4 regions of the Paenibacillus sp. JNUCC31 genome follow, and region 1 is predicted to be linked to each of the others. Evidence: riboswitches for the same ligand, from Rfam matches in the RefSeq annotation. Region 1 holds a riboswitch; each other region holds the start of a gene.
The links. Region 1 has a riboswitch for thiamine pyrophosphate ahead of JNUCC31_RS19300 (ABC transporter ATP-binding protein). Riboswitches for the same ligand answer to the same signal wherever they lie in the genome.
Positions count from the first base shown of each region.

Region 1 (7,616 bases):
CTCAGTTATGGGAGGAGGCAAGGCGCTCTTGTGCAGGCTGCACCCTCCACTGGGTGCAGCCCACGGGCTGGCGGTGCAGGGAGCGCATGGCTACGCCTGCATCCCTTGCACCGCCGCAGCGAACTGCGCAGCCGCTGCGCGCACGTCGGCCGCGCCCGCGATGGCGGAGATGACGGCTACGCCGTCGGCTCCTGCCGCCATCACGGCGGCCGTGGTATCGGGCGTAATGCCGCCGATACCCACCACCGGAACTGCGATGCCTGCGGCGCGCAGTTCCGCCACCCCGGCGGGGCCCAGCACAGCGTGGGCATCCGCTTTGGACCGCGTTGGGTACATGGGCCCGACGCCAAGATAGTCGGCGCCCGCCTGTACCGCACGGCGGGCTTCCTCCACAGCGTGGGCGGATACGCCAAGCATCCGCCCTTCTCCGATGCGGGCGCGTACCAGCGCCGCGTCCGTATCGTCCTGGCCGACATGTACACCGTCGGCCTCCACTGCCACAGCCAGCTCCACATCATCGTTCACGATGAACGGTATACCGTGCTGGCTGCACAGCTCGCGAAGCCGCATCGCAAGCGTGATGCGTGCTTCGCCTATCAGAGCGCCAGTTCCTTTTTCCCGGAACTGGAAGAGCGTTATGCCGCCAGCGATAGCCTGGCGCAGCACCTCTACCGGGTCACGTGTCGTATTCACGCTGCCCATCACCAAATACACCTGCATCGCATGCCGTACTGCTTCTGCATCCAGATGGCACATCACTGCTCACCCCGCAGTCTGCGTTGATACGCAAAATGATTCGTTGGCCCATGCCCGGCCCCAATCCCCAGCACATCTTCGATGGCTGCCTGAATGAATGCACGCGCAGTCGTGACGGCAGCCAGCATAGCTGAGCCCTTCGCCAATTCGGCAGTAATGGCTGCAGAATACGTACATCCCGTTCCATGGGTATGCCGAGTCACCACCCGAACGTTCTCCAGGTAATGAAAAGACTGCCCATCGTAAAGTACGTCGACAATCATGCCACTTCCCTCATCATGACCACCTTTCACCAAAGCATACGTGGAGCCCATCTGCACAATCCGCTTTGCGGCTTCTTCGCGCTGACTCAGATTGGTAATAGACATTCCAGTAAGAAGCTCAGCTTCCGGGATGTTCGGTGTCGTGATCAGGGCATGAGGTAGCAGCTCTGTAATTAGAGCCTGAACGGCCTCCTGTTGTAGCAGAGTAGCGCCGCCTTTGGCAACCATAACCGGATCGATGACCAGATTGGACCAGCTGTATTGCTGCCATTTCTCGGCAACCAGTCGAATAATCTCGGCACTATAGAGCATACCCGTCTTCACTGCTGTAGGTTGAAAATCATCACCGGTCGAATCCAGCTGTTGAGCAATACCTTCATATGAGATAGGGAAGACGCCCTGCACACCGGTTGTATTTTGGGCAGCGATAGCTGTAATTACAGTCATGCCATATACACCAAGCTCCTGAAAGGTCTTTAGATCGGCCTGTATTCCGGCACCGCCGCCATTATCGGAACCTGCAATCGTCAAAGCCTGCGCAATACTCATTGTGCACCTCTATCAATCCGGCGAACCTGTGCCCGCTGCGCGAGAATGTCAGGTGTTACTTGGGCCAGTTGGTTCAGCAATTCGATCTGGAAGCTGCCCGGTCCAAGGTCAGCGGTACGTTCCGCCGCAATCTCTGCTGCAACGCCATAGAAGGCGAGAGCTTCCACAACACTGCTCAGCAAGTCTTCACCCGGTTTTGCTATGGCTGCAAAAGCACCGATTACTGAGCTGAGCAAGCAGCCTGCACCAGTCACTTGGGTGAGCAAGACATGTCCATTACTCGTCAGGAACGTCGTTTGCCCATCCGTAATGACATCCTCGCGTCCGGTAATGACGACCACACAGCCGAGTTTTTGTGCTGCACGTTCCGCTATTCCGATTCGATCTCCCTCACCTTGACCTGCATCCACACCTTTGATGTTCCAACGCTCGCCGATGACATTAGCGACTTCCGCCACATTGCCGCGCAACACCGTGAGGCGAAGCTCACGAACAAGTATCTGAACGGTTTCTGTACGATAGGCGGTTGCGCCAGCGCCAACCGGATCGAGCACCACAGGCACATTATTTGCATTCGCCGATTGACCAGCCAGGCGGATCGCTTCAACTACCCGTTCGTCCAAAGTGCCAATGTTCAATACAACTGCTCCCGAAATTTTGGCGACATCAGCCACTTCTTCATGCGCATAGGCCATAAAGGGAGATGCACCTAGTGCGAGCAAACCGTTGGCCGTAAACGGAGCAACGACAATATTCGTAATGTTATGAACGAGTGGATTTTGTGTACGAACACGTTCCAGATAAGACATATGAGTTCCTCCTTATAAATAAGCAATTTAATCAACAAAAGCAGGCAGGGTTACCCTTATACGCATAAGTTTTCAAGGTTGTTGGGTAGCAGGATTTTCATAAATGATTGAGTTATGAGTTAAAGGTCATTCTCGGATAGCTGCAATGTCCATATAGAAAGACTAGATAAATAATTCATCTACTTAATAAAAAATCCATATATTCTATAGAAATTTTGTACAGTTATTGAATACCGAAGAAACTCATGTGGCAATTTCCAGCATTGAATTTCCTACTTTAAGATTTTCTTTGATCTGATCCAGCAACCGATGTCTACTCGCCCTGCAAGTTGATAAAAGCATCCTCAGCCTTCACGGAACCGGGAATCAATTCACTTTGAACCAGCCATGCACGTACGTTTTTCCAAGAAGAGGCGTCCTGCCCGCCAAACGGCTGACCTTTTTCATTCATCAGTGGCAGTAAAATATTCAGGCTTTTGGTTTCGATCTCCGGGTCAAGTGGAGAAGTTTCGTTCTCATGCGCGAGCAGAATGTTCAGCGCATCCTCGGGGTGCTCTGTCACATATTTCTGTCCTTCCTGCATCGCTTTGATGAACCGGGTAAGCTGATTCTTTTTCAATTCAATACCCGTGTCACTTGCAGTCAGTACCAGCTCATAATAATCAGGTACGCCGTAATCAACGGGATTGATCGATTTCATGGCATGGCCTTCCTTTTCCAGAATCAATTGCTCATGGTTAATAAAACCGCCCATAATGGCATCTGCCTGCCCGGAAGCCAGGGAAGGAATCAGGTCAAATCCCACATCTACCAGATTCATCTTGTCGGGATTACCTCCATCCTGGCTGATCATGGTACGCACCATTGCCTCATACAGAGGAATTGAGGAATAGCCGACCGTCAATCCTTCAAGATCTTTAGGCGACTTCACTTTACCGTCTGCTTCAGTTAATAGATGCACGAGTGGATGCCGAACGACGGCCGCAATGGAACGTACAGGAATGTTTTCCCCGCGCGCAAGCAAAATTTGCGGCTGGTAGCTCAGCGCCAGATCGATTTTTCCGGCAGCAACCAGTTTGAGTGAGTCATTGGTATCGGCAGGCATTTGAACATCAACATCCAGACCTTGATCCGCGAAGTATCCTTTCTCCTGAGCTACATAGATGAAGGAATGCACTGCATTCGGATACCAGTCGAGCATGATGGATAGCTTGTCTTTGGAATCTACTGACGTTTCGGTCACAGATGATTCTGTATCTTTGGTATTGGAAGCTGAATCCGTAGCAGGCGTGTTGGTGCCCGTCTTGCTGCATCCGCTAACGATCAGCAACAGAGCTATGAGCAGGAGAGGGAGCAGGGAATATATATGCTTATTATTCATTACGTAAAGTTCCTCGTTTCTTCCTTGTTATCTGTTATGAAATTCATAAAATTCTACATACCGGTGATTGGAAACCGATGTGCTGCTATGGCCTCCCAGCGGATAGTAAGGGGAAGACGCTAAGTAAGATAAACCTGTCCCGTCAGGTCTACCTCCGAAAGTTATCCAGCCTTTCTTCTACCTGCATGACGTGGTGCAGCGAATCTTCTCTCCATCCATGCAATGAGTACAAACAGGGCGATACCAAGCAGGGATAACAGCACAATAGCGGCGAACATCGCATCCGTGTTCATGTTGCTCGACATTCTGCGACTGAAATAACCGAGACCCTTGCTTCCACCGAGCCATTCCCCGATCGTTGCACCGACCACACAGTACACTACAGACATTTTTAGTCCCGAGAAGAAGGAGGGAAGGGCAAGCGGAATCTGGAGTTTGCGAAAAATATCCCACTTGCTGGCCCCCATCGTCCGCAGCAATTCACGCTGCTCCGGATCACCCTGGCGCAGTCCATCGTAGGTGCTAACTACAATCGGGAAAAATGCGATCAGGAATACCACCGCAACTTTACTCCACAGCGTGTAGCCAAACCACAGGATGAAGACGGGGGACAGGGCAATCAACGGAATCGTCTGACTGATCAAGATGAAGGGATATAACGCTTTTTCAATCGACCGATTCATATACATACCTGTTGCAAGTGCAATTCCGGCACCAATAGACAAGCCAAAACCAACGACAACTTCCATCAAGGTAGCGGGCAGATGTGTAGCCAGCAGAAGGTGGCGATGTTCATACAGCGAACTGGCAATCGCCGTCGGGGCTGGAATGATGAAGGAAGGCACCCATCCCATATGCACAATCCACTCCCAGAGGGCAAGCAGCAAGATCATGAGCAAAAGAAACAGACCATAACGGGCAAGCCAACCTCTTACGCTATGCTTCATGCTATCTCTCAAGTTACCGTCTCGCATGCAATTGTTCCTCCAGTAATCGTCTCATCTGAACGAGAGTCGGTTCGTAGATCATGTCCGAATGTCTTGGACGCGGCAAAGGTACTTCCATATCTTGCAGCTGTTGGCCTTGGCCCACTGGAGTTAACAGGATAATCCGATCACTGAGCAGCAGGGCTTCTTCAATGTCATGCGTGATGAACAACACGGTTTTGCCCAGGCTTTCCCACAGCTCCAGCAGCCACCGATGCATCTCCCGTTTGGTCAGGGCATCGAGTGCGCCGAATGGTTCATCCAGCAGCATGAGCTGGCCGCCTGTCAGCAAAGTACGAAGCAGCGCGACACGCTGGCGCATGCCACCCGACAGCTCGTCCGGGTAAGCATGCGCGTAGCCGGATAAGCCAAATCTGTCGAGCCCAGCGAGAATGTCCGCTCGCATCCTTGCCTTATCCTGCCGCCCTGAAGCAAGTTCGGAGGGGAGCATGCAATTCTCCATGACGGTTCGCCAGGATAACAGGAGGTCCTTTTGTGGCATGTAGGCCACCTGGCCCAGTCGCTTTCCTTCTTGAACCCAAGGAATTTCAATGGTTCCGTGGGTGGGCTCAAGCAAGCCTGCCAGCAGCTTGAAGAGGGTGCTTTTACCGGAGCCGCTGGAGCCGATGATCGAGACGAATTCTCCTCTCGCTACACGCATCGACACATTGGAGAGCACAGGGGAATCCCTTTTTCCCGGGAAAGCATAGCTCATGTTGTGAATGGTGATGTCGTCACCCATTTTCTCGCTTCCTTTCCTCCTCGTTATCAAACAAACAGCAAACTGCGGGATCTCTAATTACACCTTCTGATCTGCCCGCAGAACGCGAAAAAGACCCACCCATTTCCGGAGAAATGAGTGGGTCTGTAAGTTCAATTCACATTAAATTTCATCATCAACATGAAAAAATCCACTTACTGAAAGGCCGCTCCACTTCCCTCCGCTGGTATGATCCAGATCAGGTTCAAAGGGTCCGAATCGTTCGATTCGTCTCAGCCGCAAGGCTCCCCTAGTGTAATGTTCAAGATATGCAGTTGTGTACTCAGCATATATCATAAAGAAGCGGAATGTAAAGAGCCTGATCAGGCAGGTCGTGGTGAGGAAGATAAATGAATGAGGGAAGAAGTCATATACCGACTAGGGAATGAGTGCGCCCAGCTCACGGATCAAACGGGCAATCTGCTCAGGTGTACCAATCGTAATCCGAAGCCAGGTAGGCATGCCGAATTCGGCACCGCCGCGAACAGAGATGCCTCGGTTCAACAATTCTCTGGTAATGGGGCCACTGTCCTGTAACAGATCCACCATGATGAAATTCGTTTCGGAAGGGATGTAGGGTAATTTCCACTGATCAAAGGATTGCATTAACGTTTCCCGTCCCTGACGATTGTAGTGCAGGCAATGAGAGACAAATTCATGATCATCCAGGCTGGCCGAAGCAGCGGCTTGGGATGTGGCTGTCAGACTGATGGGCAGCTTGACCCGGTTAATGCCTTCAATGATGCTTTCATTCCCGATGCCATATCCGATTCGCAGGCCGGCCAGCCCATATATTTTGGAGAAGGTCCGCAGAATAATCAGATTATTGTACTGTTCCAGCAGCTTAACCGTATCCGGATAATCTTCGCTTTCCGCGAATTCATAATACGCTTCGTCCAGGACAACCACGACATGGGAGGGAACATGTTCAAGTAAACCAAGCAGGGCATCTGCCGTGAAAATGGTTCCGGTCGGATTATTCGGATTGCACAGCCAGATGATTCGGGTTGAAGCATTGATCCGTTGCCGGAATTGCTCCAGGTCCAGCGAATGGTTGACCAAAGGCACTTCATGAATAACACCGCCTGCCAGCAGGGTAGCGCCTTTATACCAGTTAAAGGAGGGCACCGGAATGAGTGATTCCTCGCCGGGATTAAGATAAGCTTGGGCGGTAAGGGTCAGTAGCTCGAACGATCCACTGCCAAATACCAGTTGGGAGGTACGCACACCCAGCCGCTCCGCAAGTTTGTCACGCAACAGTTGGCTGGAACCGTCGGGGTATTGTGCCAAAAGATCGGAGCCCAGGGATCGGACTGCTTCCGCAGCCAAGGGAGAAGAGCCAAACGGATTCTCGTTCGCTGCGAGTCGATCGACACTTTCCAGTCCCAACTCCCGCCGAATCTGTTCCATGGATTTGGCAGGTGTATAGGCTGGAATTTGATTTAACAGGTCTTTGACAGGAGGAGAGGGAATGGGTGAAAGGGATTGCATGATCATACCTTCTTTCCAGTGGAATTAGATCGAGAATGATATCTGTTTCTGGGCAATCTGCTGTGCTGTTTCTTGTGGAGGAGTCAACAACCGATTAAGAATCAGGTTTTCAAAATGAGCAAACCCGCTGTCCCGAACGCGTGGCCGCTCCAGCGTAATTCGGGTATCCATCGTTATATGACCATCCTCGATTAACAGTACCCTGTCAGCAAGTGCAACCGCCTCGCTGACATCATGAGTGACCAAAATGACGGTCAGCCCTTCTTCTACCCACAAACGTTCGATTAATTGCTGCATCTCAATCCGGGTTAAAGCATCCAATGCACCCAGCGGTTCATCCAGCAGCAGTAAGCGAGGATGACTGGCGAGTGCGCGTGCCAGAGCGACACGTTGTTTTTGCCCGCCCGATAATACTCCCGGCCAGTCGCCTTCACGCTCTCCGAGTCCTACATTGCGAAGCGACTGGCGTGCATCTTCCTTGTTCTTGTCGGGGATGCCCAACCGTACATTGTCGAGCACGGATTTCCAAGGCAGCAGCCGGGCCTCCTGAAACAGAAACCTTGTCTCGGGTGCGGTACTGCCAAGCTTTCTATTGCCCAGCATAACGTTACCTGAAGAGGG
Region 1 is NZ_CP062165.1:4,415,921-4,423,536, forward strand. Features, by position in the region: gene thiE (thiamine phosphate synthase) at 91-756, opposite strand; gene thiD (bifunctional hydroxymethylpyrimidine kinase/phosphomethylpyrimidine kinase) at 756-1,568, opposite strand; gene thiM (hydroxyethylthiazole kinase) at 1,565-2,377, opposite strand; gene JNUCC31_RS19290 (ABC transporter substrate-binding protein) at 2,691-3,758, opposite strand; gene JNUCC31_RS19295 (ABC transporter permease) at 3,920-4,732, opposite strand; gene JNUCC31_RS19300 (ABC transporter ATP-binding protein) at 4,719-5,486, opposite strand; TPP riboswitch at 5,664-5,766, opposite strand; gene hisC (histidinol-phosphate transaminase) at 5,883-6,995, opposite strand; gene JNUCC31_RS19310 (ATP-binding cassette domain-containing protein) at 7,020-7,616, opposite strand, start outside.

Region 2 (7,616 bases), 230 kb from region 1:
TCAGTGTGGGAGGTCTGAAATTCTGTGGAATTGCCCAGCGCAGACAGGCCAAGGCTTATATTATTACTGCTTTTATCATCGTGGAAGGACAAGGAGACCAACTGGCAGCAGACGTTCGCAAGTTCTATCAGGACGCAGCAGGCGATGCAAGCGAAGGGTATCCCGATGTCCGGCCTGGAACGATGGCGAGTCTGCAGGAACTGGCAGGTGTCCCTTCTGCTGCGGCGTATACCGCATCGCTGGTGCGCACACTGCGGCAGCGGTATCCCCTGGCAGAGACAAACCGAGTGTTGACCGTGGAGCAGGAAGCCGTAAGACTCACAGCCGAGCAGATGAAGCTGCGCTACGATTAGGTTCACAAGCTTGGACTTGGAATTGGGTAATAGAGATGATATGATGTGATTTCGAAAGGAGAGTGTCTACATGGAAACATTAAGATATACGTATTTATATGAGGTCATTTCCACAGGCGAAAAGTCTGAATTCAGCCAAATGGCAACAAGCAAGGAAGAAGCAGCTGCCCTGATCGTTGCCCGTATCGCGGATCTTGAATTTACAGGTGAAGAAGATATCAAGCTGGGCGATCTGATCGCGATTAGCAAACAGGTTGGCGACAACTATGTGGCCTGTGAGGGTTGCGCCTCTTAATGGCGTGAAGTTCATAGAATTATCCTGATACAAGCAAGTCTTCTTGGATCAAGAGGCTTGCTTTTTTTTGCGAGTTTCAATATAAGAGATACCTTTCAGTCATCCGGCTGAAAGATATCTCTTTTTTGGCATATTTCCGAATGTTTAATTCTCAGTAAGGCGGCCACAACAGCTTGCGTGCGGTCTCGTAACGTTCTGCCACAGCAGGCCAGTACACGACATTCCACCAGTTCTCAATATATTTTTTTCGTTCATTTTGGTGTTTCAGGTAATAGGCATGCTCCCATACATCGAGTGGTAAGAGTGGGACGATGTCGGATTGGGACAGGTTCTGGTGTTTCTCCGCCTGCAGAATCTCCAATCTGTGCGCCCGTGGGCTCCAGACCAGCATGGCCCAGCCACCGCCTTCCACTTTGTTGGCAGCTTCGGTGAATTGATTTTTGAACGCTTCATAGCTGCCGAAATCCCGCTTGATCTGCTCTGAGAGCATACCGGAGGGTTTGCCTCCACCCTTGGGATTCATGACCGTCCAGAAGATCGTATGCAGGTAGTGGCCTGCACCATTAAAGGCGAGTTCACGTTCCCAATGTTTGATGAGTTCGAAGTTATTCTTTTTCCGCGATTCCGCCAGTTTTTTCTCTGCGGTGTTCAGTCCGTCCACGTAGGATTGATGGTGCTTGTCATGGTGAATGCGCATCGTCATCTCATCAATATGGGGCTCAAGGGCGTTATAAGCATAGGGCAGGGGAGGGAGAGTGTGTCCACCGATGGGAACAGGCTTCTCCTTGACCGGCGCTGTCGAAGAGGTGGATGAACCCTCTGTAGTTGGAAGACCAGACTGAACAGCCGCAGATGATTGTGCCTGCTCCGATGGATGAGGGTTCAATTTTCCAACGGTAGGCGAAGGATCTTCCGTTGCTTCACGATTGGACTGCCCAGACTCGTATGGCGGGAACTTCTGTAGATTGGGTTCTGACGGGTACCCCGAGGTTTGAAGAATCTGATCCAGTGAAAAAGATGGGTCAGCCGCCAAATCCCGCATAACTCCAGGCTGCTTCAGCGTATCGAGCACCCCCAGGAAATACTCGGATTCGCGAATGAAATGCAGGAGAACCACTTTGGCGAGTGGCACAGCCTGCACGGCGGTACTTTGCTCCAGCAGGACATACAACTGTCTAATGAACTCCCGTGACTGTGAGCAGGAGGCGGCGATCAGTTGTTCGATGCAGCGGATGATGTAGGGGGCTGGAGGGTGAGTTCCTGGCAGGAGCTGCTTCAGCAGTTGATTTGCCGTTCGCTCACTATTTGCAAAGGTAGCCTCCCATTCTTCAAGCAGCTTGACATAAGAGGACTCAAGCTCAGGAACCAGTGCTCGCAAAACGATCGTATGCTCCTTCTCCTGCTCTTTCCAGAAACGGATCTCTTCGAGTACCCGCAGAGGCAGCAGATGCCCATATCCATACCAATTCATATACGGTGAACCTCCATTCAAATTGAATTCAAATTCAGACCCAACAGCAGAAATAAAATTGGCTAGCCCGGTTCGCTCCATTTTAATGTACAAGCTAGAGCTGTCTTTAATTACGTCCCAAGAGTATATTCTCCCGGCATGTTGTCCTATGTGTACATAAAAAAAAGAGCCCCTAAGGGCTCTTCAATTACCGAATCATCACGATTCTCCGCTATTGGTATTATCCACATCATCGCTGCTTGTCTTCGTCACATGACTCAGGAATGTGGAGACACGGCGCAGATATTCCTTCGGATGCTCCCGGAAGATCAGCTCATGATGCGCATCGTCCACAATCCACTCATCGGAATACGGATTGGTCTGGTTGGCAGCGAGCAGCTCCGCAATAGGGTAAGGGGCTTTCTCGTCCTCGGTACCATGGATGAAGAAGATCGGGAAAGGATAATCTTCTTTTTTCACTTCCTGATACGGAATTTGCTGCAATCCGGTTCCGTTCAGAATCGGGAACAGCAGGTTCATAATCTCCAGCGTAGGCTGACGCGGCAGATCAATCTGATTATGGATGTTGTGGTACAGTGTATCCGGCTCCAGCAGGAATGTGCTGTCCAGAATCATCGCATCCACATCTTTGGTAATAAGTCCAGTCTGGAGGGCCGTACCGGCACCCATGGAGAAGCCCCATACGACAAGTTCCTGAGCTCCGCGCTGCTTGGCAAATTGAATGGCACCAAGCAGCTGCTGGGACTCGGCTTTACCTCCTGTAGCGACGGCCTTGTTCACCTGGGAGGCGAAGCCATAATCGAACATCACCACATTAAATCCGAGCTGGTGAGCATAATGGGCCAGATCATACATCGGAACCCAGGTTTCCTCACGATTCGCACCATATCCATGGCTGAATATGATCGTTTTGTTCGCATTATTGTCAGCTGGGATATACCAGCCCTGCATCGTTCGACTGCCGTCAGCTGCCGGGAACGTGATGTCTTGATACTTCATGTTCTTGGCCTGCATGGGATTGGAGAAGACGGGCGCCACAGTTGGATTGGATAATACCCAGGCAATATACCCGTGTAGTGCAATGAAACAAAAGAGCAGAAAAAATACAACGGAGAGCAATAACGCCACGACAATATGTTTGAACCGGATCAGCCTCGGTGATAACGAAGAGGGCAGATCGGACACTTTCGTTTGCAGCGGGGCTTCGCTCTGGGATGTCTGATACATGATTGCCCCTCCTTTTAAAATCAAATGAAGATAACAACGAGACGAACAGAGCGGATAAATGATAATGATAAATGATTTTTCTGACTACTTATGAAGCAAAATCTGAATTTAATATATCTTTATCGTATGTTCCAATATAGTCAAAGTCAATTGATTGGAGGCATTTGTTACGCAATTGTTATATAGTTCTGAAGATATATGGTTAACATTTCCTAAGGGTGCAAATTGCAGGGGATTTATATTTATAAAAAGAAAATATTTACACTTCTCCCTATTCCATATTGGCGCTTTTGGTTTACAGATGAGACCGTTTCTCATATAATTTATGTAACCGAGTTTCATGTGATGAAACATGAGGAGGATAACATCCATGGAAGACCGCAAGTTAACCGTCCGGGCTGTAGAACGGGCGCTGGATATATTATTATGTTTTACAACCCGTAGTGATCTGGGACTCACGGAAATTGCCAGCCAGATCGGTCTGCACAAAAGTACAGTCCACCGTCTGATGGCAACTTTGGAGGAACGAGGATTCGTCATCCGTGATGCAGCAACCGAGAAGTATCGACTCGGCATACGTATATGGGAGCTGTCTGCACATATGTCTCGAAGCGATGATCCAGCCATTCTGCTCCTTCCTGCGATGGAGCGGCTAAGAGATCGGCTGGGCGAAACGGTGAGTTTGTATTTGCGTGATGGCAGTGAGCGGATTCGGATTCAAGCCGTGCAGAGTGATCAAGCGATTCGCCGTGTGGCTCCGGTGGGAGTGAGGCTGCCGCTATCCGTGGGAGCGTCCAGCAAAGTGCTGATGGCTTTTGCGACCGAAGAGGACCGTGAAGATCTGATGAATGGGCCGGAATGGCCTGTATTTATCGATCCCAAAGTGTATCTTGCACAGATGGGTGACATTCGTGAACATGGATACGCAACGAGTTATGAGGAACGTGAGCCGGGAGCAGCAGCCGTATCTGTCCCTATTATGGACCGCAGAGGTAATATCGCTGCCGCCTTGTCGTTATCCGGCCCAGTTAGCCGCCTGTCCCAGAAGACCTTGCACGAATATGCACCTGTGTTGAAGGAAGCTGCCACACAGATGGGACTTATGCTGTCCTGATTTCAGATTTCTGGAATATAAAGGTTGTCTTTTTTATTTCGATACGCTACTCTGTAATGGACGGCCTCACAGGCCAGCATAACTGAATATGGATCTGCAGCGTATATGCTGCAACTTGTTAACGTTACTGGGGGAGTCCGAATTGTCCGGACTGAGACGGAATCGCATGAGATTCCGGACCCTTTGCACCTGATCTGGATCATACCAGCGTAGGGAAGTAATCGGCGATACGACCACGAACACCACATATGTGACTTATGGATGGACTCCGCTCTGGAGCCTGAATGAGTTGCATGAGTGGTGATGGACATAGGCCGGTTCCCTTGGGAACCGGCTTTTTTATATACCGTATACAGGCGGAAGACGATACCAGAGCTGCTTTTTGGACAAGTGCCAAGAGTGGTTGGCGAGCGTTGGGGAGGAAGTTTTTTTTGCCCCGAATGTCTGTATTACTTGGAATGTGATGTCCTTATCTTCTGGTGTATGACCGCTCTTTCTTTTTCTGTGTTGTGGATGATCCAGGACTGTGCGCAGAGCTATCAATCCAGTCGATTACCAATGAGGAGGAGACAAGAGCGATGAGTACAGAGAACAGAACGATGGGACAAGACGAGCAGGATCAGCCGTTGGAAAAGAGTACAGGTGCGGCCGGACGGGTTCAGCCCTTCCCGGGCAGCCGCAAAGTGTACATTCAGGGCTCACGACCGGACATTGCTGTACCGGAGCGTGAAATAGCCCTTCATGACACGAATACTCCCCAAGGGGTGGAGCATAACGAGCCGCTGCGTGTCTACGATACGAGCGGACCAATGACTGATCCCGGATTTCATGCCGATATCCGGGCAGGGTTGCCCGCGCTGCGTACCCGCTGGATTACGGAGCGTCAAGATGTTGAGGCCTACCAGGGACGAATGGTAAAACCGGAGGATAACGGATTGAAACCGGGCGGGAAGCGAGCTGGAGCCGAGGAGTATCCGGGCTTGCGTGGTAAACCGCTGCGGGGACAGGCTGGGCGCTGCGTGACCCAGATGCATTATGCAAGGCAGGGAATGATCACCCCTGAGATGGAGTTCGCCGCCATTCGTGAAGGGGTGGAGCCGGAGTTTGTGCGGCAGGAGCTGGCGAGTGGCAGGGCCATCCTGCCGTCGAACATCAATCATCCGGAGAGTGAGCCGATGCTGATCGGGCGTCATTTTCACGTGAAGATCAACGCTAACATCGGAAATTCTGCTGTATCCTCCTCCATCGAGGAAGAGGTGGAGAAGATGACATGGGCCGTGCGCTGGGGCTCGGACACGGTGATGGACCTGTCCACAGGTCGAGACATTCACACTACCCGGGAATGGATCATCCGCAATTCACCTGTGCCGATTGGCACGGTGCCGCTCTATCAAGCGCTGGAGAAGGTCAATGGCGAAGCTGAAGCACTGACCTGGGAGTTGTATCGAGACACGCTCATCGAGCAGGCAGAGCAGGGCGTGGACTATTTTACGATTCATGCCGGCGTGCTGCTGCGATATATTCCAATGACCGCCAAACGGATGACCGGCATTGTGTCACGGGGTGGGTCCATTATGGCAGCATGGTGCCTTGCGCATCATCAGGAGAATTTTTTGTATACCCACTTTGAAGAAATCTGTGAAATTATGAAAAGGTATGACGTGGCGTTCTCTCTAGGGGACGGACTGCGCCCGGGAAGCATCTACGATGCCAATGATGAAGCCCAGATGGCTGAACTGGCTACGCTTGGTGAACTCACGCAGGTTGCCTGGAAGCATGATGTGCAGGTGATGATCGAAGGTCCGGGACATGTGCCGATGCACAAGATTAAGGAGAATGTCGATCTGCAAATGGAGATCTGCAAGGAGGCGCCGTTCTATACGCTGGGACCGCTGACGACCGATATTGCACCAGGATATGACCACATTACCTCAGCGATTGGTGCAGCGATGATCGGCTGGTTCGGCACATCGATGCTCTGTTATGTTACGCCAAAAGAACATCTGGGCCTGCCCAACAAGGATGATGTACGGGAAGGGGTTATTGCCTACAAGATCGCTGCTCATGCCGCCGATCTCGCGAAAGGCCACCCGCGTGCCCAGCGTCGGGACGATGCGCTGTCCAAGGCACGGTTTGAGTTCCGCTGGCGGGATCAGTTCAACCTGTCACTGGACCCGGAACGAGCGCTGTCCTATCATGATGAGACGCTGCCAGCCGAAGGGGCCAAGGAAGCCCATTTCTGCTCCATGTGCGGGCCAAAATTTTGCAGCATGCGTATAACGCAAGATATTCGTGCCTTTGCCGTGGACAAGGGACTGTCCGAGAATGAGGCCGTGGTTGCGGGCATGCAGGAAAAGGCAGAGGAATACCGGACACGCTCCTAGGCGTCGTTACAACGCAATCTGGACAGCCTGACATAGTGAAAAGCCGTTCCTCTCCGTGATCGCGGAGAAGAGCGGCTTTAACTTGGGTACGTGGTGCGCACACTTACTCTTAAAGAACAAGAAGTGCGACTCAATATATGTTTATCAGTTATAGGTTGATTGTCTAACAGATGCATAATAATATGAATATAAGTAAAAACAAATAAGAGTAGTCAGGCCAATGGCTACTCCTGCACAGCATTTGCGATGGGTATTCCTCCAATTACAGCATCTTAAGACGAAGTGACCCGTCAGGCCCTCAACCTGTGGCGGGTCACTTCTTTTTTACGGTCTATGTATGTCAGGAGTGCAATAATTAACATTGCGAACAGGCAGCCCCTAACGAACCGAGCACACGCTATTTGCCGTAATTTCAACAGATCTGCGATTTAACGAGTCACAGAAACGTTATTTCTTGAGATGCACGTCCTGCTGTACTGAAATCGCATGTCTGGACCCCATTAAGGTGGCTCAGGTTCGTTAAACTTAGCAGATCACGATAATTCTGCTAATAAGACGGGCTGGTTTCGTTAGAGTTTTTGCTCCAATCTAGAGCAAGAGAACTTCTGGAACAAGTTCTTCAGATGAGATGTCGCATCACTGACTGATCTTTGGCGTGGCGTTACCGATATAAGCAGTCTGGAAAATCAGTTTTTATATCGACGCACCGCTCATACGCACTTACCGCTCAACATTAACGCCGAATTATGTTCAAATTCTTCTCCAAATACGC
Region 2 is NZ_CP062165.1:4,186,468-4,194,083, forward strand. Features, by position in the region: gene JNUCC31_RS18260 (lipoate--protein ligase family protein) at 1-353, shown strand, start outside; gene JNUCC31_RS18265 (hypothetical protein) at 424-648, shown strand; gene JNUCC31_RS18270 (Fe-Mn family superoxide dismutase) at 800-2,119, opposite strand; gene JNUCC31_RS18275 (alpha/beta hydrolase) at 2,318-3,346, opposite strand; gene JNUCC31_RS18280 (IclR family transcriptional regulator) at 3,717-4,460, shown strand; TPP riboswitch at 4,580-4,693, shown strand; gene thiC (phosphomethylpyrimidine synthase ThiC) at 5,060-6,844, shown strand; gene JNUCC31_RS18290 (hypothetical protein) at 7,578-7,616, opposite strand, start outside.
Region 2: it holds a riboswitch for thiamine pyrophosphate, as region 1 does, so the genes downstream of both, thiC (phosphomethylpyrimidine synthase ThiC) here and JNUCC31_RS19300 (ABC transporter ATP-binding protein) in region 1, are expected to answer to the same signal.

Region 3 (7,616 bases), 3.5 Mb from region 1:
ATGAATATATCTCCCTGCTACCACTAACCAATGAAGTGACCGGTATTACATTGGAGGGATTCATGTACCCGTTAGATCATGCCACCATACGCATGGGGCAGTCTTTGGGAATTAGTAACAAACTGCTCGGAAAGTCGGGTAACGTCTCGATCGAAAGCGGGTTATTACTTATTATTCAGAGCAAAGATTAACGTTTTGAATATACTTATTACGATTCTGTAATCTATAACTATGGTTTAAAATAATCGTCAAAACGTCAAAAGACCCTTGATATCAAGGGTCTTTTGACGTTTATAATATGGGTTGACTCGTCAATGATTAATTTTTTGACATTTTTAATGGTATTTTAATAAACAAACCGAAACCGTTGCGGCCCTAAGCTTTGTCGCTACTCATCCAATTTTTAGGCTGTTACAAAGCTGTTATACTCGCTCTAGCAACTAAACGAAAACGAATTTTGGAGGTACTCACATGAAAACAAACATCTTTGTCCAAAAGGCCGTAACCGTCGGGTTGTGCGCTACACTAGGTTTTGGAGCTGTATTAATGACTAATGCACCTGTTGCACAGGCAGCAAGCGCTTCTGTTTCCACAGGGCAACAAATTGTAAATTATGGTAAGAAATTCACAGGAACTCCATATAAATTTGGTGTTTCAACTTCTACTACCAAAAATTTTGACTGCTCTTCTTTTATGAAATACATCTTTAAAAAGTATGGTGTAGACTTGCCGCGTACATCCGTTAAGCAATCCAAGGAAGGCGTAGCAGTGTCCAAAGCAAATCTGCGTGTTGGAGATCTGGTATTCTTCTCCAGCGGTAGTCGCTCCACTGGCTCCAATATTACTCATGTTGGAGTATACGCAGGAAACGGAAAAGTTCTGCACACGTACGGTTCTCCTGGTGTAACGCTTTCCGATTTGAACTCGGGACACTGGAAAAAGACTTATATCAAAGCTCGCCGCGTATTGTAGTTCAAATTCAAAAATGTACCAAAGCGAGTGGGGCCGGATCTATTGATCCGGTCCTTTTATATTTACCCGATAAACTGCCCTCCCCAAACTGGAGGTATGTGGAAAACATGATCCGGTTTTTGGTTTATACTCACTTTTATTCGGTATGCAGCATATAGCCGACTCCACGAACCGTATGAATTAATTTCATGTCCCTCCCCTTATCCACCTTTACCCGCAAATGTTTGATATATACGTCTACCACATTGGTATCCATTGCAAAATCATATCCCCACACTTCTCTTAAAATGACGCTCCGCGCACATGCCTCGTTGACGTGACGGGCAAGAAATTCCAGCAATTCGTATTCTTTCGGAGTAAGCATTAGATATTCACCTGCTCGGCTCACTCGACGTGAACGCAGATTCACTTTTAGATCATGCACTACAATGACTTCTTCATCTTCCTGTGAGACATGTGCAAACACACGTAACAGATTTCGCACTCTGGCCATCAGCACATTACGATTTATTGGCTCTTCCATCACATCGTTAGCGCCATAGTCTAGCCATTCCACAATTAATTCAGGAGAGATCTTGGGAGTTATAACAAGAAGTGGAGAAATCGCGCCAATCTGTACTAACGATTCCAGTCCAGCCTTCACCTGATCTTCCTGATTTTTTTCATTAACTAATATGATCATGCTCAGTTCCGTCAATGGTATTTTGGAACCACGCTTCAATTCAGACCATTCCATTAGTTCAACATGATATCCTTCAGCACAAAATACGTCTTTAATATTTGTAACCTGCTCTCCGCTGCCAACCAGTAACATGGATGTTTTCATTTTTTCACCCGGCCTGTCTCTATACGCTTGCTGCATGGTTTCCTTGCTAACGGTCAATTTCTTCTTGTTATCACGTAGCATCGCAGCAATGTTGTATGTCTATCATGCCGTAAAATGAAAAAGTCCATTCCTCAAAGGAACAGACTCAGAGCATTATGTTTCAACCAAAATATCTGTGAACCAGTGTACGGGCCTCTGCGGTATCTTTTGTTCCATGAACAAGAACCCGCCCATCCTGAAAAATGACCATTCGGTACGTTCCAGTTGTAAAAGAGACCAGAAACGGATTGGCTTCCACTTTGCCATCATCCAGTTTCTCCAGACGAACAGCCGTTTGTTGCAAATCCAGTTTCATTTGGCGTGAAGGGCGGATCTGGACTGTATCCCTGCCACATAACACGTCTGTTTTTTCCAGATTGGAGGCAGACAGGTACGGATATGTAGCTTTTTGACCACATGATGGGCAATCTGCTTTTCTGGCACCGTCAACGTTAATGGATATGTATTCATTCCTCCACACGTCAAATGACAGTAACTTGCGTCTCAAGGCATCTGAATTGCCACTAAGTAACTTCATGGCTTCTGCTGTCTGATTTGCCGTAACCATCTGCACCGCTTGAGGGATAATACCTGACGTATCACAGGTGTCTCCACCTAACGGAACCTCACCTAACAAACAGTTTAAGCACGGGGTTTCTCCTGGCAGAAACGTGTAGGTAATTCCATAACTGCCGACACATCCGCCATAAATCCAGGGAATGCGGTACTTCTGAGACATGTCATTAATTAATAAACGTGTATCAAAATTATCCGTTGCATCCATAATCAAATCTGCACTTTGAACCAATTCTTCCAGTTCATCCACTCTCACGTCCATTACTTTGCCTACAACTTCAACGGTAGAGTTAATGTCAGACAGACGCTTCTCGGCTGCCAACGCTTTGGGCATTCGCTGAATGGCATCTTGTTCTACATATAACTGTTGTCGCTGGAGGTTGCTCCACTCCACATAATCACGATCTGCAATGGTAACGTGGCCAATACCTGAACGTACCAGTGTCTCTGCAATGCCAGTGCCAAGCGCACCTGCACCAACAATTAATACTCTGCTGTTACTCAATCTGTCCTGACCTTCCTTACCGATCGGAGCGTACCGTTCCTGTCTGGAGTAACGGTCTGCCTGCTCGGAGGGTCGTGTCTGATTTGTCATGTATGAACCATTCCTTCCGCCGGACTACTTGCTGCCGCGTAACGCTTAATGGGAATCATGCCTGCCTCATAAGCCATTCTGCCTGCTTCAACCCCCATTCTCATGGCCTTAGCCATCTTCACAGGGTCTCCCGATCCGGAGACAGCCGTATTCAACAATACACCGTCTGCTCCCAATTCCATCGCATGAGCCGCATCTTTGGGTGCTCGAAGCCCTGCATCCACAATGACAGGAACGACGGCTTGTTCAATAATTATCTCCAGATTATAGGGATTAATAATTCCTCTCCCTGCCCCTATGGGTGAAGCCCCAGGCATGACAGCATGTACACCGAGTAGTTGCAATCGCTTGGCCAAAATAACATCATCCGAGATATAAGGCAGTACCGTAAATCCCTTTTCAAGCAATATCTCACATGCTTTATACGTTTCAATCGGGTCAGGAAGCAATGTGATTCCATCGCCGATGACTTCTACTTTTATCATATCACAAAGTCCTGAAGCCCGGGCAAGTTCAGCGATTCGCACTGCCTCCTCTGCCGTTGAAGCACCCGCTGTATTGGGAAGCAGGGTATACCTTTTCAAATCCAGCGTGTCCAGAAAATGTTGTTTGTTTCGATCTTCCAGATTCAAACGCCGAACAGCGAACGTTAACACTTCCGTACCTGCCGCTTCAACCGCCTGGCTCTGCACGTCCAAATCCGAAAATTTGCCTGTACCCAGAAGTAGTCTAGATCCGAACGTATAATTCCCAATCTTCAACATAGTTAACCGCCTCCCACAAAATGTACAATTTCAATCCGATCTCCGTCTCTTAATGCCGTCGTCTCATGGTATTCCCTCGTTAAAATTTGCCGATTCAATTCAACCACTACGGTTTTTACTTGCAGATTAAACGAATGGAGCAATTTGTCCACACGATTTAAGCTATCTTCAATTTGCATGGTTTGTCCGTTGACAATGATATTCACTGCAATATCTCCTTTCGATTCATACGATCCGGACTAAGGTCCTGAATTCCCAACGCTTCGGAAGTTTTACCGTAGATTATATCAGCCATTAAGCTGCCCGTAATCGCACTAAGCAGTATGCCATTACGATAATGTCCAAAAGCAGTGAATAACCCGGGAATACTTTCACAAGCCCCTATGTAGGGCAATCCATCCGGAGTCGAAGGTCTAACACCCGCCCATGCCCGGAGAAAATGCGCTTCCTTCATGCCAGGCACCCAGCTTGTCGCAGCTGTAAATAGCTTCTGAATCCCCTGTACCGAGACTTTTGTGTCTGTTCTTCCGGGAAGGCTGGTTGCACCGAGCCACACTTCCCCATTGGCTTTTGGGACAATATATATATCATCTGCATACACCGTTTTGTCAGGTCTGTATCCGATGTGGCGAGGTGAGAAATGCACCGCTGCAATCTCTCCTTTCACAGGCAAAACAGGCAAAATCAGCCCTGCATGTCTCATCAACTCTTCTCCCTGTAACCCTGTTGCAACAATGACGTTCTTCGATGTCATCGTTCCAATGGAAGTTCGGATCCCTTGAACTCCGTTCACATCTATATGCAAACGGACATCCTGTACGCCTTCCATAACCCTTGCACCCATGGCTTGAGCCGCCCTGACATACGCCTGCGTGAGATTAACAGGAAGGATCTCGCTCTCGGAAGGTCTGTAATATGCACCATAGATATCCCTGTTTAACCATGATGCTTCCTGTTGGACAGAGACACGATCCCACCAAAAAGGTTCATCAGAGGAGTTCGAAGATCTGTTATTTTTGTAATTGCTGACCTCACTGTATGAACGAAAGGGAGTAATAAACCCATATTGCTGCAAACCCATCTCCACTCCACTAAGTGAACTGATTCGTTCCTTCTGTTTATGAAGTAATTCTCTGCTCTCCTTCGCGAGCCTCGCCATAACGGCATGAGTGAATCTCTCACTGTCAGCAGCAAGCATCCCGGCAGCTGCACAGGAAGTTCCTCCAGCGATCCGCGAACGCTCAACCAAAAGAACATCATGGCCTCGGGTAGCGAGCTCACATGCAATAGCACAACCGATCACTCCACCGCCTACAATAATGGTTTCAGCATGAAGATTGCCTCGAATTTCCGATCCAATTCTACTCCTTGATACTGCTCTTGGATGATAACCTGAACGTTTCCTTATACTTCTTGCTCCCTCTCTCATGATCTCATCTCCCTGGTTCGGCATACTTCTGTGAATTCGTGATCGCCCGCCGCAATGAAGCTGCTGCCAGTTCCGGGTTGTTGCTTGTCCAAATCGTAGAGATTACCGCAGCCCCTTTGGCGCCAGCAGTTCGGATAGCAGCAATATTCTCCGTTCCAATCCCACCAATCGCGATCACTGGAATTGAAACTTTGGTGCATACCTCAGCCAACGAAGCAAGTCCTCTAGGCTCGCAATTCGGTTTACTGGGTGAGGCGTACACATGCCCGTAAAATAGATAATCCGCCCCACGTTCTTCTGCAACTTTTGCTTCTTCCAGAGAATGAACCGACACCCCTACGCGAAGCCGATCGACTCTCCCCAGCTCCTTATCGTAGCTATGAATAGCAGCTTGGCCCCAATGCACACCACCAAACACCCCATGTTTAGCCAGCTGATCTGAGCCATTCATGATGATTCGGTTAGATGGAACACCCTTTTTTTTCAGGCTTTGGGCCCATTGTATCTGTTGCTCCAGGGTCAGTTTTTTTTCTCGAATGTGGATATAATCGACCCAGCGCCATACATCCGTGGCAGCATGCACAAAAGAGTTCATGTCACCTTTTCCTGGTGAAAGAGCATGCAGTTCGAATGATCCTCTTGTTACATGTTCGTGGAAGATTTCCGTATTGTTCGCCCTCCTCTTGCATATGATTACGCTGAAATAAACAACAAAAAAAGCCACTCCCGCAGGGGAGTGGCCACGAATTTAGTATTCATGGATCAACTGAATGACTGCTGCATACGGTTACTCACTGCATAACAACTACGGAACCCATAATTGTAACAATGTGTATATGCATGTTTCACACTGCAGGCAACATCGCAATAAAATCAACGATAATTGCTCACTTTGTCATTAGCTGAAACGGCCACTTCCCTACGCTGGTATGATCCAGATCAGGTGCAAAGGGTCCGGAATCTAATTCTTCCATCTCAGCCGCATCGTGCGGCCCCCCTAGTGTTCATATGAAGTTGTAGCCTATGTTACCATAGACACCTTTTTTTGTCACCGTACATTTCCATTGATTACGTTGTTCATTCATGCTTAGGGTTGATGTAGTTATAAAAGTAGCTGATCTTGTTCGAGGTTCGAAGATACATACTATTGTTTCTCGGACCAAGCTTCAACATCCCATGTTTTGGTTACCCAGCTTTCATAGAACTCAGGTTCATGTGATACGAGCAACACGGTACCCTTGAATTCTTGCAAGGCGCGTTTTAGCTCTGCTTTGGCTGTCACATCCAAATGGTTGGTCGGCTCATCGAATAAAATCCAGTTGCTTTCACGCATAAGAAGCTTACACAAACGAACTTTTGCCTGTTCTCCACCACTAAGCGCGTTAAGCGGACGGGTGATATGCTCATTTTTCAATCCACATCGTGCGAGATGGCCCCGGACTTCATTCTGTGTCAGATGAGAAAATTCATTCCACACATCTTCGATCGGAGTAATATTACCTGCACGTACTTCTTGTTCGAAATAGGCTGTTTCCAGATAGTCACCCAAGAATGTCTTACCGCTGATTGGCGGGATTTTCCCAAGGATGGTCTTCAGCAGAGTTGATTTACCTACACCGTTACACCCAACAATGGCAATTTTCTCACCACGCTCAATCGTCATCGTCATTTTGGGCAATAATGCATATGAATATCCAATTTCAAAATCAATACCCTCAAAGACGGTTTTGCTGCTCGCCCGGGCATCCTTGAATTTGAATGTGGGTTTGGCTGCTTCGTCTGGACGATCGATCCGTTCAATCTTGCCAAGCTGCTTCTCACGGCTCTTGGCACGACCGGAAGTGGAAGCGCGGGCTTTGTTCCGCTGAATGAAATCTTCCTGCTTCTTGATAAATTCCTGCTGTTTCTCATAAGCATCAATATGCTGCGCCTTATTCATGTCGGCCATTTCAAGGAATTTGTTATAGTTCGCTGCATAACGCGTCAACTTGGCAAATTCCAGATGATATATAACGTTAACGACCTCATTCATAAACTCCGTATCATGCGAAATCAGAATAAACGCATACGGGTAATCCTTCAGGTAACGCGTCAGCCATTCAATGTGTTCCACATCGAGATAGTTCGTTGGCTCATCCAGCAGAAGAGCCGTTGGTTTCTCCAGTAAGAGCTTGGCAAGCAATACCTTCGTACGTTGACCACCACTAAGCGCGGCCACGTCACGATCCAGACCGATAGCGGACAAGCCAAGTCCATTCGCCATCTCTTCCACTTTCACATCAATCAGATAAAAATCACCTTGCTCTAATTGTTCCTGAATGTCACCCATTTCTTCCAGCAACAATTCAAGCTTGTCCGGATCGGCGTCTGCCATCTGATCCGTGATGGACATCATTTCTTTTTCCAACTCAAGCA
Region 3 is NZ_CP062165.1:358,714-366,329, forward strand. Features, by position in the region: gene JNUCC31_RS01415 (thiamine diphosphokinase) at 1-191, shown strand, start outside; gene JNUCC31_RS01420 (C40 family peptidase) at 472-972, shown strand; gene JNUCC31_RS01425 (winged helix-turn-helix domain-containing protein) at 1,109-1,879, opposite strand; gene JNUCC31_RS01430 (MoeB/ThiF family adenylyltransferase) at 1,959-3,008, opposite strand; gene JNUCC31_RS01435 (thiazole synthase) at 3,005-3,772, opposite strand; gene thiS (sulfur carrier protein ThiS) at 3,775-3,978, opposite strand; gene thiO (glycine oxidase ThiO) at 3,975-5,201, opposite strand; gene JNUCC31_RS01450 (thiamine phosphate synthase) at 5,206-5,796, opposite strand; TPP riboswitch at 6,101-6,210, opposite strand; gene JNUCC31_RS01455 (ABC-F family ATP-binding cassette domain-containing protein) at 6,346-7,616, opposite strand, start outside.
Region 3: it holds a riboswitch for thiamine pyrophosphate, as region 1 does, so the genes downstream of both, JNUCC31_RS01450 (thiamine phosphate synthase) here and JNUCC31_RS19300 (ABC transporter ATP-binding protein) in region 1, are expected to answer to the same signal.

Region 4 (7,616 bases), 520 kb from region 1:
TCCAGCACGGGCAATATACTGCGTCGCTCGCGGAACGAGGCATGTATATCCAATACCTCCAGCGCTGGCGGTGAGTTTTTTTCTTTTATAGCCATGGCTCCATGTTCAGGACCTCCGCCATGCGTTGGAGTGGTTACAACCGCATCCGGCGCAGCAGCAGCAGCTCCCCGCTCGTTGTGTTCGGCTGTCATCTCGTCATCACTTCCTAACCTTTATATGGGGCTTATTTCAAAGTTATCGCTTCTGCGGCCGCCAGCGTACGAGCAGTTTCTCCAATAGCGCAATGAGCAGGAAGAGCAGCAGACTCAGTGCCACAATAATCATGATGGCCACGAAAAGACGATCCGTCCGATAGGCCGATTTTTGCAGCATCATATAATAGCCGATGCCTTTATCTGCACCGATCCATTCAGCGATGATCGCACCCATGACGCTATACGTAGCGGCAATTTTAATCCCCGAGAACACCGAGGGCAAGGCATGCGGCAGTTCGAGCTTCCAGAAAATTTGGCCGCGTTTTGCACCAGCCATGCGCATATAGTTCATCATCGCCGCATCGGTGCGGGTCAACCCGTCCATGGCGGCTACAGCCACCGGGAAGAAGCAGACCAGGATGATGGTAATCAGTTTGGGCAGCAGCCCAAATCCGAACCAGATCAGCAAGAGCGGAGCAAGCGCAATGGTCGGTATATTTTGGCTAAGAATAAGTAATGGATAGAGTGCAGATTTCAAAAATGGAATCAAATGCAGCACCATTGCAATCAGTAATCCCACGAGCGTACCTGCTGCAAACCCTATCAATGTCAGCTGAATTGTTGCCCATGCATGCATGCCAAGTCGCTCGGATTGGGATGCTGCTTCATGGGCGATGTCCGAAGGCGCTGGCAGCATCCATTTCTCGATATGAAACAGGGAGACGGCTCCCTGCCATACCGCTATAAAGAGAATAACCGCCACAAAGGGCGGCCATACGCTTTTCCAATAGGCATGCATTAGCGATATTTCTCCGTCAGGGTGTCCATGCTGAAGCCGCTCGGGCTATGGGCAATCTTGATCTGTGAGATGATGCTTGGGCTGCCAGCTTCCACGAGAACTTCGTGCATTTTGCGGACAACCTCAAGCAGTTCCTCCAGTTCTCCCTCCATCGTGGTATCGAGTGGGTTAACCTGATATTTTAATCCCGACTGCTGGATAACTTCGATAGCACGATCAACGTAAGGATAGGAATTTTCGCCATTTGGCGTTTTGGGAATGACTTGAATGCTAAGCAGTGTACTTGCCATAAAAGATCACGTTTCCTTTCGAGTTAAATTGCATGAGTTAAACCAGCTTTACACTTTACCACTTCGATTGCAGTACCCTCTTCCGATCGCTGTTATCCCCGGATTTTTTGATTCCATTTTCCTCATGGGGGAAATCCGGGGATAAAGGCGACCACTTCGTTTCTACAGATGGGTTCTGCACTCTTCGTTCTGGTGTAAAAAAGTTAAACTTAAACAATTTTTATTGGGGTAGAAACTCGTTTGTATACGCTTTGGATACATCAACCTGCTGATCAAGCAGTTTTTTGCTAAACATCCAATCGGTATAGTTCTGCCATACTTCCTGCTTCTGCTCACCCCAGCGCGGTGCGTCATCCTGATATTTCGGACTCAGCCACTTCTGGCTCGCGAGTACAAGGTCCTTGTCCAGATCCGGTACGGCCTTAATCAGAATGTTGGCAGCGTCTTCGGGATGTTCGATCGCATATTGATATCCTTCGGAAGTCGCCTTCAAGAACGCTTTAACCAGCTCGGGATCGTTCTGAATCGTCTGTTCATTGGTCACGAGTACAGGGGTGTAGTAGTCCAGCGCATCGGAATAATCCTTCACATACAGCATGTCGATGGGTTCTCCGCGAAGCTCGGCTTCAATACCCGTCCAGGCGTAGAAAATCCAGGCAAAGTCGATATCGCGTTTCACAGCTGTGAAAAAGTCTGCATCGCCCATGTTAATATTTTTTACTTTGGATACATCAGCGCCTTCGCCTTCCATAATGGACTGCATCACGGCTTCTTCTACCGGTGAACCCCAGCCACCATAGGTTTTGCCTTCAAAATCTTTGGGAGACTTGATGTTCCGTTCCGCCGGAGCGGCAAATCCGGATGTATTATGCTGAATGACTGCAGCGATGGACACGAGCGGTACGCCCTGTGTGCGGGCCTGGGTCACGCTCTCCTGATAACTTACGCCAAATGGCACTTCATTCGAAGCCACCATTGTATCCGCGCCTCCGGCACCTGGCTGTACAATCTCGACATTTAAGCCTTCGGCTTTATAAAAACCCTGATCTACGGCCGCATACAGGCCGGTATGATTCGTATTTGGTGTCCAGTCCAGTACCACTTTAATATCCTTGAGGGCTGCATTGTCACCTTCATTGCTGTTTTCGGTGCTGCTGCTGCCATTTTCTCCTGAAGGTGCAGCTTCTTTGCCGCCACATGCGGCCACAGCCACTAGTAGTACACACAAGAGCAATAGGCCCATCATTTTACGCCATCTCATCGTCATTTCTCTCCTTCATGTTGTCCGGCCAGTGGCGCGGGGTACTCCTTGGCTTCATATCCAAGCTTCTTGCATAAATCGACAGATTTATACCAGCTATGATCCGGATGACGTCTTTTTTTCAGCTCTTCTGGCTATGTAAAAGAACATTAAAAAAGCGCCCCGTTACTCCGGGACGCGTGCAGGCGTTAGAGATGTGGCACTCAGCAAAGAGGCTAGGCTGGGCCAATTCGATATACTCCGATTCCTACGCTGGCATGATCCAGATCAGGTCTAAGGGTCAGTATCTTGGTGGGATACACTCTCAGCCGGCCAATTCCGACTCCCCTGGGAAACTATGAAGTTACGGGCATTACTAGGTGTAATTATAGGCCAGAGGCCGATGCATGTCCAGTCAGGAACTGGATAGGGGCACGTATGAAGTAATCAAAGAGGCCCTTATACATGCGTATAACGACCTCTGTCGATGTGTGATTTTTTAACTTTTATCGTGGAGAATCATATAAGGAAATCTGACTGAGTGCAAAAGCATCGGCTTTCGGTTCATAGCCTACCTTTTTCTGAGTGGATTCGAGATTTAATCGTTTAAACCGATTATTCGAGATCCCATGCAGTATGGTGAAGGGCTCCAGATCTGTAGCTGTAATTGCTTTGAACATCAAATTACACAAGTCAGCCGGACTAATATACGCGCTCATATCCCTTCCTCCAGCGCGGGTCCATCCGGTTGAAAATCATCATATGCACCTATACATAGTCAGCTCCAATTCTTAGCGCTGGAAGAACTCAATCCATTCCTTCTCGGGTCCATAAATGAAGAAATAACGGTAACCGTTGGGCAGTGTAATGATCTCTCCATCAATAAACTCGGCCTCGGTTGCCTTAATGCGGTTGTACTCGGACTCAAGGTCATCGACATGGATGGCAAAATGGTGCACTGTTCCTTCGGAAGGCAGCTTGTCGCTGTATCCCTGAATCAACTCAATCTCAGTCTCGTTGCTTCCGTTGAAGCCGAGAAAGGCGAGCTGGATGACGCCGTTGGTATGGGTTACCCGGTCTTTCAATTCAAGACCAACAATCTCCGTATAGAAACGGAGTGTGGTCTCCAGATCACGAACGGCAATGCCAACGTGGTCAATGCGCTTTTGAAAACTCATAATCCAAATCCTCCTTATATTGAGTAAATATTTTCTACCATTTTAAGGGATATCATAGGACTGTGCTATGGGGTTGTCAAACAGGATTTTAATTTTTGGACAAGTCGGCAATGTTCACATAATGTTCACTTATGTGAGGGGGTTCGTCATCTCTATAATTACGAAGGTAAACAGAAAGGATGAGAGAATTGCCAACAACGAAGAAAGAACAAATTGTTTTTGGAATGCTGATGTGCACAGGGATGGTCGTCGTCATGATGACATTTAATTTATGGCACAATGGGTTACTCGGCAAGATGTCCCCGCTTGAGATATTACTTCAGTTCATATTATGTTTTGTCATCGCGTTTTTGGTGGAGTCTTTCATTGTCGGACCTGTAGCGAGAAAGATTGCATTCTCCTTGCCCTTCGACAAGTCCAATAAGATTCTGGGTGTGCTCGCCATGTCATTTTTCATGGTGATTGGTATGGTACTGATCATGTCCATGTATGGAATGATCTCGGCATATCTCGCGGATCAATTAAACGGGGCATCCATACTCCGTACGTACCTTCATACAATCGCTCGTAACTTCAGCCTGGCGCTTCCATATCAGTTGATCATTCTGGGGCCACTCGTGCGATATGTATTTGGTAAATTCATCAAGGATAATGGATCTGTATTGCCTGCCGTTAACAAAAGTGTGTGATTCAGATGGGCCTAAAGTATTTCCTGGGTAATCTTGTGCAAATAAATAGATCGTATGCTCACCTTTAATGAAAGGTGATCTGAGGCAAAGATAGGACACTTTCTACCATGATTACAGCGCTAACGAATCGAGAACATCTTATTGGGCCGGTTTTTAAGGAACGAAAAATCTAACGAATCTCAGCGGCGTTACTATGCTAAGAAACTGCAACGAGAGCTTGATTTGGAGCTAATTATCTAGAATAACGTCTCTAGGATTCGTTAGATTTCAAACATGCAGAAATGGAGATGAATAGCGTGTACCAGGTTCGTTAGAACAGAATAACGCTAAACAAGATGTCCACCGCCAATTCATGACGGTGGACATCTCAATCTCTATAATAGGTATTTTGTTTCTGATTCTAATTCTCAGGTTTGCCTCGACACATAACTGTTAAGTCACTGTATCGACCGCATGTTTGTTCTGCCATTGATACGTGATCACGCTAATGACAAGCAGCCCAACCGCAAAGATGGCGAGCATCCATGCGGATTGGTTAACTTCCAGATGATCCAGACTCCAGCCTGTAACCAAAGGCAGAATGGCACCGCCAACTCCACCTGATGCAATCAGGATACTGGGCGTCGATTCTTCGGTTCCAAGCAGCATTTTGCTGGCGAAGACGAGGGCGATGGAGAACACGCCAGACAGTGCAAGTCCCAGTAAGAGAATGATTAAAAATGCGGACCAGATCTGGTTGGTGAACGGAAAAATCATCAATAGCAGAACGGCCGCGAGGCAGCTGTACAGAACGTAGACGCGATATTGAAACTTCTCCGCAATATATCCGGCAAACAGCCGTCCAACAGACATGGCGATCCAGAAGCAGGTAACACTAAGCGCAGCACCTGCTTCCTTCATGTTCATTTTCTCAATCAGAATGGCGGGCATGAAGTTGGCAAGACTCATTTCGGTTCCAACGTAGAGAAAGAAAAACAGAACAAATAAAGACAGAAGAGCCAAATTGCGCCCGCGATAGATTGAACGAGATGGCTCAACGTCTGAAGGGGTTGTTCCATTTGGCGATGCAGCAGCGTGAGCGTGTACAGGAGTCTGGTCTGAGCTACGTCGACTCAGCTCGCTGTCCAGCTCACCGAATGAACTTTTGGCCCAGAAAATGAAGGTCATCGCTGCACAGACAGCAACCACAAGGAAAGACAGCCGCCAGTATCCGGCAGAGATTAGACCGCTGGCAATGAGCGGCATGACCATGGCCCCGATACCGAATAACACTTCGAGTCGGCTCATGGCGACCGCGGTATTATCTTTAATTGCAGCAATGATGATTGTACCGATGACAGCCTCAATCATCCCGAATCCGAATCCGGCTGCAGGAGCAATGACGTACATCCAACCCCAAGGTGGCAGCAGCATGTAGGATAACTCTGCAATGCAAAGCAGGGCCGCGGCAATTAATAGACCGCCTCGTTTGCCAAAGCGTTTATTCAACCACGGAGATAGTAGTACCCCACCCAGGAACCCGGCAAATTGGGCGAAAATAAGCGTTCCTCCTTGACTGTAATCCTTGCCATAATGTTCAAGGGCAACAGGCAGGATGGAGCCGAGAACTACATGGGCAAGTCCGATGAGGAAATAGGACAAGCATCCGATCCAAAGCAATTTTTTCATGAAGAAAAACTCCTTCTAAATATATGATGTATATGTAGCGAGTCTGCCATTCAGGAGCATTTCCCAAAAACAAACAATCTCTATCATAACAGGACATGTAAGGGGGTGCACGGATAACTTGCGATGAGGCGAACGATCGTATATACTGAAACACAACAATTACAGATCGGACCATGCCGTTGAAGAGCATCCAACTCGGAGGCGTTTTCGCCAGGGGAGCGAACATTTCCCCAAGTTAACCGGAACCGCCCGTTATCGCGGACCAAGAGGCTGAACCAGAATATTCTGGTTCGGCAAGTTGGGTGGCACCGCGAGCAGAGCGCTCCTCGTCCCAAGGGATGAGGGCGCTCTTTGTATTTTTACAGCCAAAGGAGACGGTGACCATGTTGGAAATGAAGTGGATTCGGGAGCATGCAGAAGAGGTGCAAGCTGCGGCAGACGGAAAACGAATCAATGTGAATATTCGTGAGTTACTGAAACGGGACGAAGAACGCAGAGCACTTTTGCAGGAAAGCGAAGAAGGACGCAGGGTAAGGAACACCTTATCAGCGGACATCGGCAAGCTGATGCAAGCTGGTGAGCGTGAACAGGCCGAGGGTTTAAGGGAACAGGTGAAACAGCTGAACGATCAGTTGGAGCATGTTGAAGCCAAGCTTGCCGTTGTGCAAGAGGAAGTGACAAGGCTGCAATGGTTGGTACCCAATGTCGTATCACCGGATACGCCAATGGGCGCATCGGACGCGGATAATGTGGAGCTGCGACGTGTGGGTGAGCTGCCGGTATTCGATTATGAGGCTAAGGACCACGTAGAACTCGGTGAACGGCATGATCTGATCGATATCCCGCGCGGGGTGAAGATTGGCGGAACACGAAGCTACGTGCTCAAAGGAGCAGGACTGCTCCTGCATCGGGCTGTACAGCAACTTGCGCTTGATCTGCTGTTGAAGCATGATTTTGTGCCACTGGAGGTTCCTTTGATGGTGAGGGAGAATACGCTCCTCAACACAGGATTCTTCCCCACAGGACGGGATCAGGTCTATGAATTGCAAGGCGAGAACAAATGGCTGGTGGGCACATCGGAAGTGCCGCTGGTTTCGTATTATGCGGATGAGATTTTAGATGTGCAGGAGCCGATCAAGCTGGCTGCCGTATCGACGTGTTTCCGCAGTGAGGTTGGCTCAGGCGGGCGGGATGTGCGCGGGTTGTACCGGGTGCATCAATTTGCCAAGGTGGAACAGGTGGTCATTTGTGCGCCAGCTGCTGAAGAGTCGGAACGTATGCTGCAAGAAATTACGGGGCACGCCGAGGAATTATTGCAATTGCTGGAATTACCTTATCGTGTGGTGGCTGTGTGTACAGGGGATATGTCGCAGAAAACGTACAAACAGTACGATATTGAGACCTGGATGCCAAGCCGCAATGCCTACGGAGAGACACATTCGTCGTCGAATCTGCATGACTTCCAGGCTCGTCGTTCCAATATTCGCTGTCGTGATGCCGAAGGCAAGCTGGCATACTGCCATACATTGAACAATACGGCTGTGGCTTCGCCACGCAT
Region 4 is NZ_CP062165.1:3,896,291-3,903,906, forward strand. Features, by position in the region: gene JNUCC31_RS16920 (ABC transporter ATP-binding protein) at 1-95, opposite strand, end outside; gene JNUCC31_RS16925 (ABC transporter permease) at 235-993, opposite strand; gene JNUCC31_RS16930 (thiamine-binding protein) at 993-1,283, opposite strand; gene JNUCC31_RS16935 (ABC transporter substrate-binding protein) at 1,504-2,544, opposite strand; TPP riboswitch at 2,771-2,883, opposite strand; gene JNUCC31_RS16940 (hypothetical protein) at 3,030-3,242, opposite strand; gene JNUCC31_RS16945 (VOC family protein) at 3,315-3,701, opposite strand; gene JNUCC31_RS16950 (DUF2798 domain-containing protein) at 3,890-4,390, shown strand; gene JNUCC31_RS16955 (MFS transporter) at 4,823-6,058, opposite strand; gene serS (serine--tRNA ligase) at 6,442-7,616, shown strand, end outside.
Region 4: it holds a riboswitch for thiamine pyrophosphate, as region 1 does, so the genes downstream of both, JNUCC31_RS16935 (ABC transporter substrate-binding protein) here and JNUCC31_RS19300 (ABC transporter ATP-binding protein) in region 1, are expected to answer to the same signal.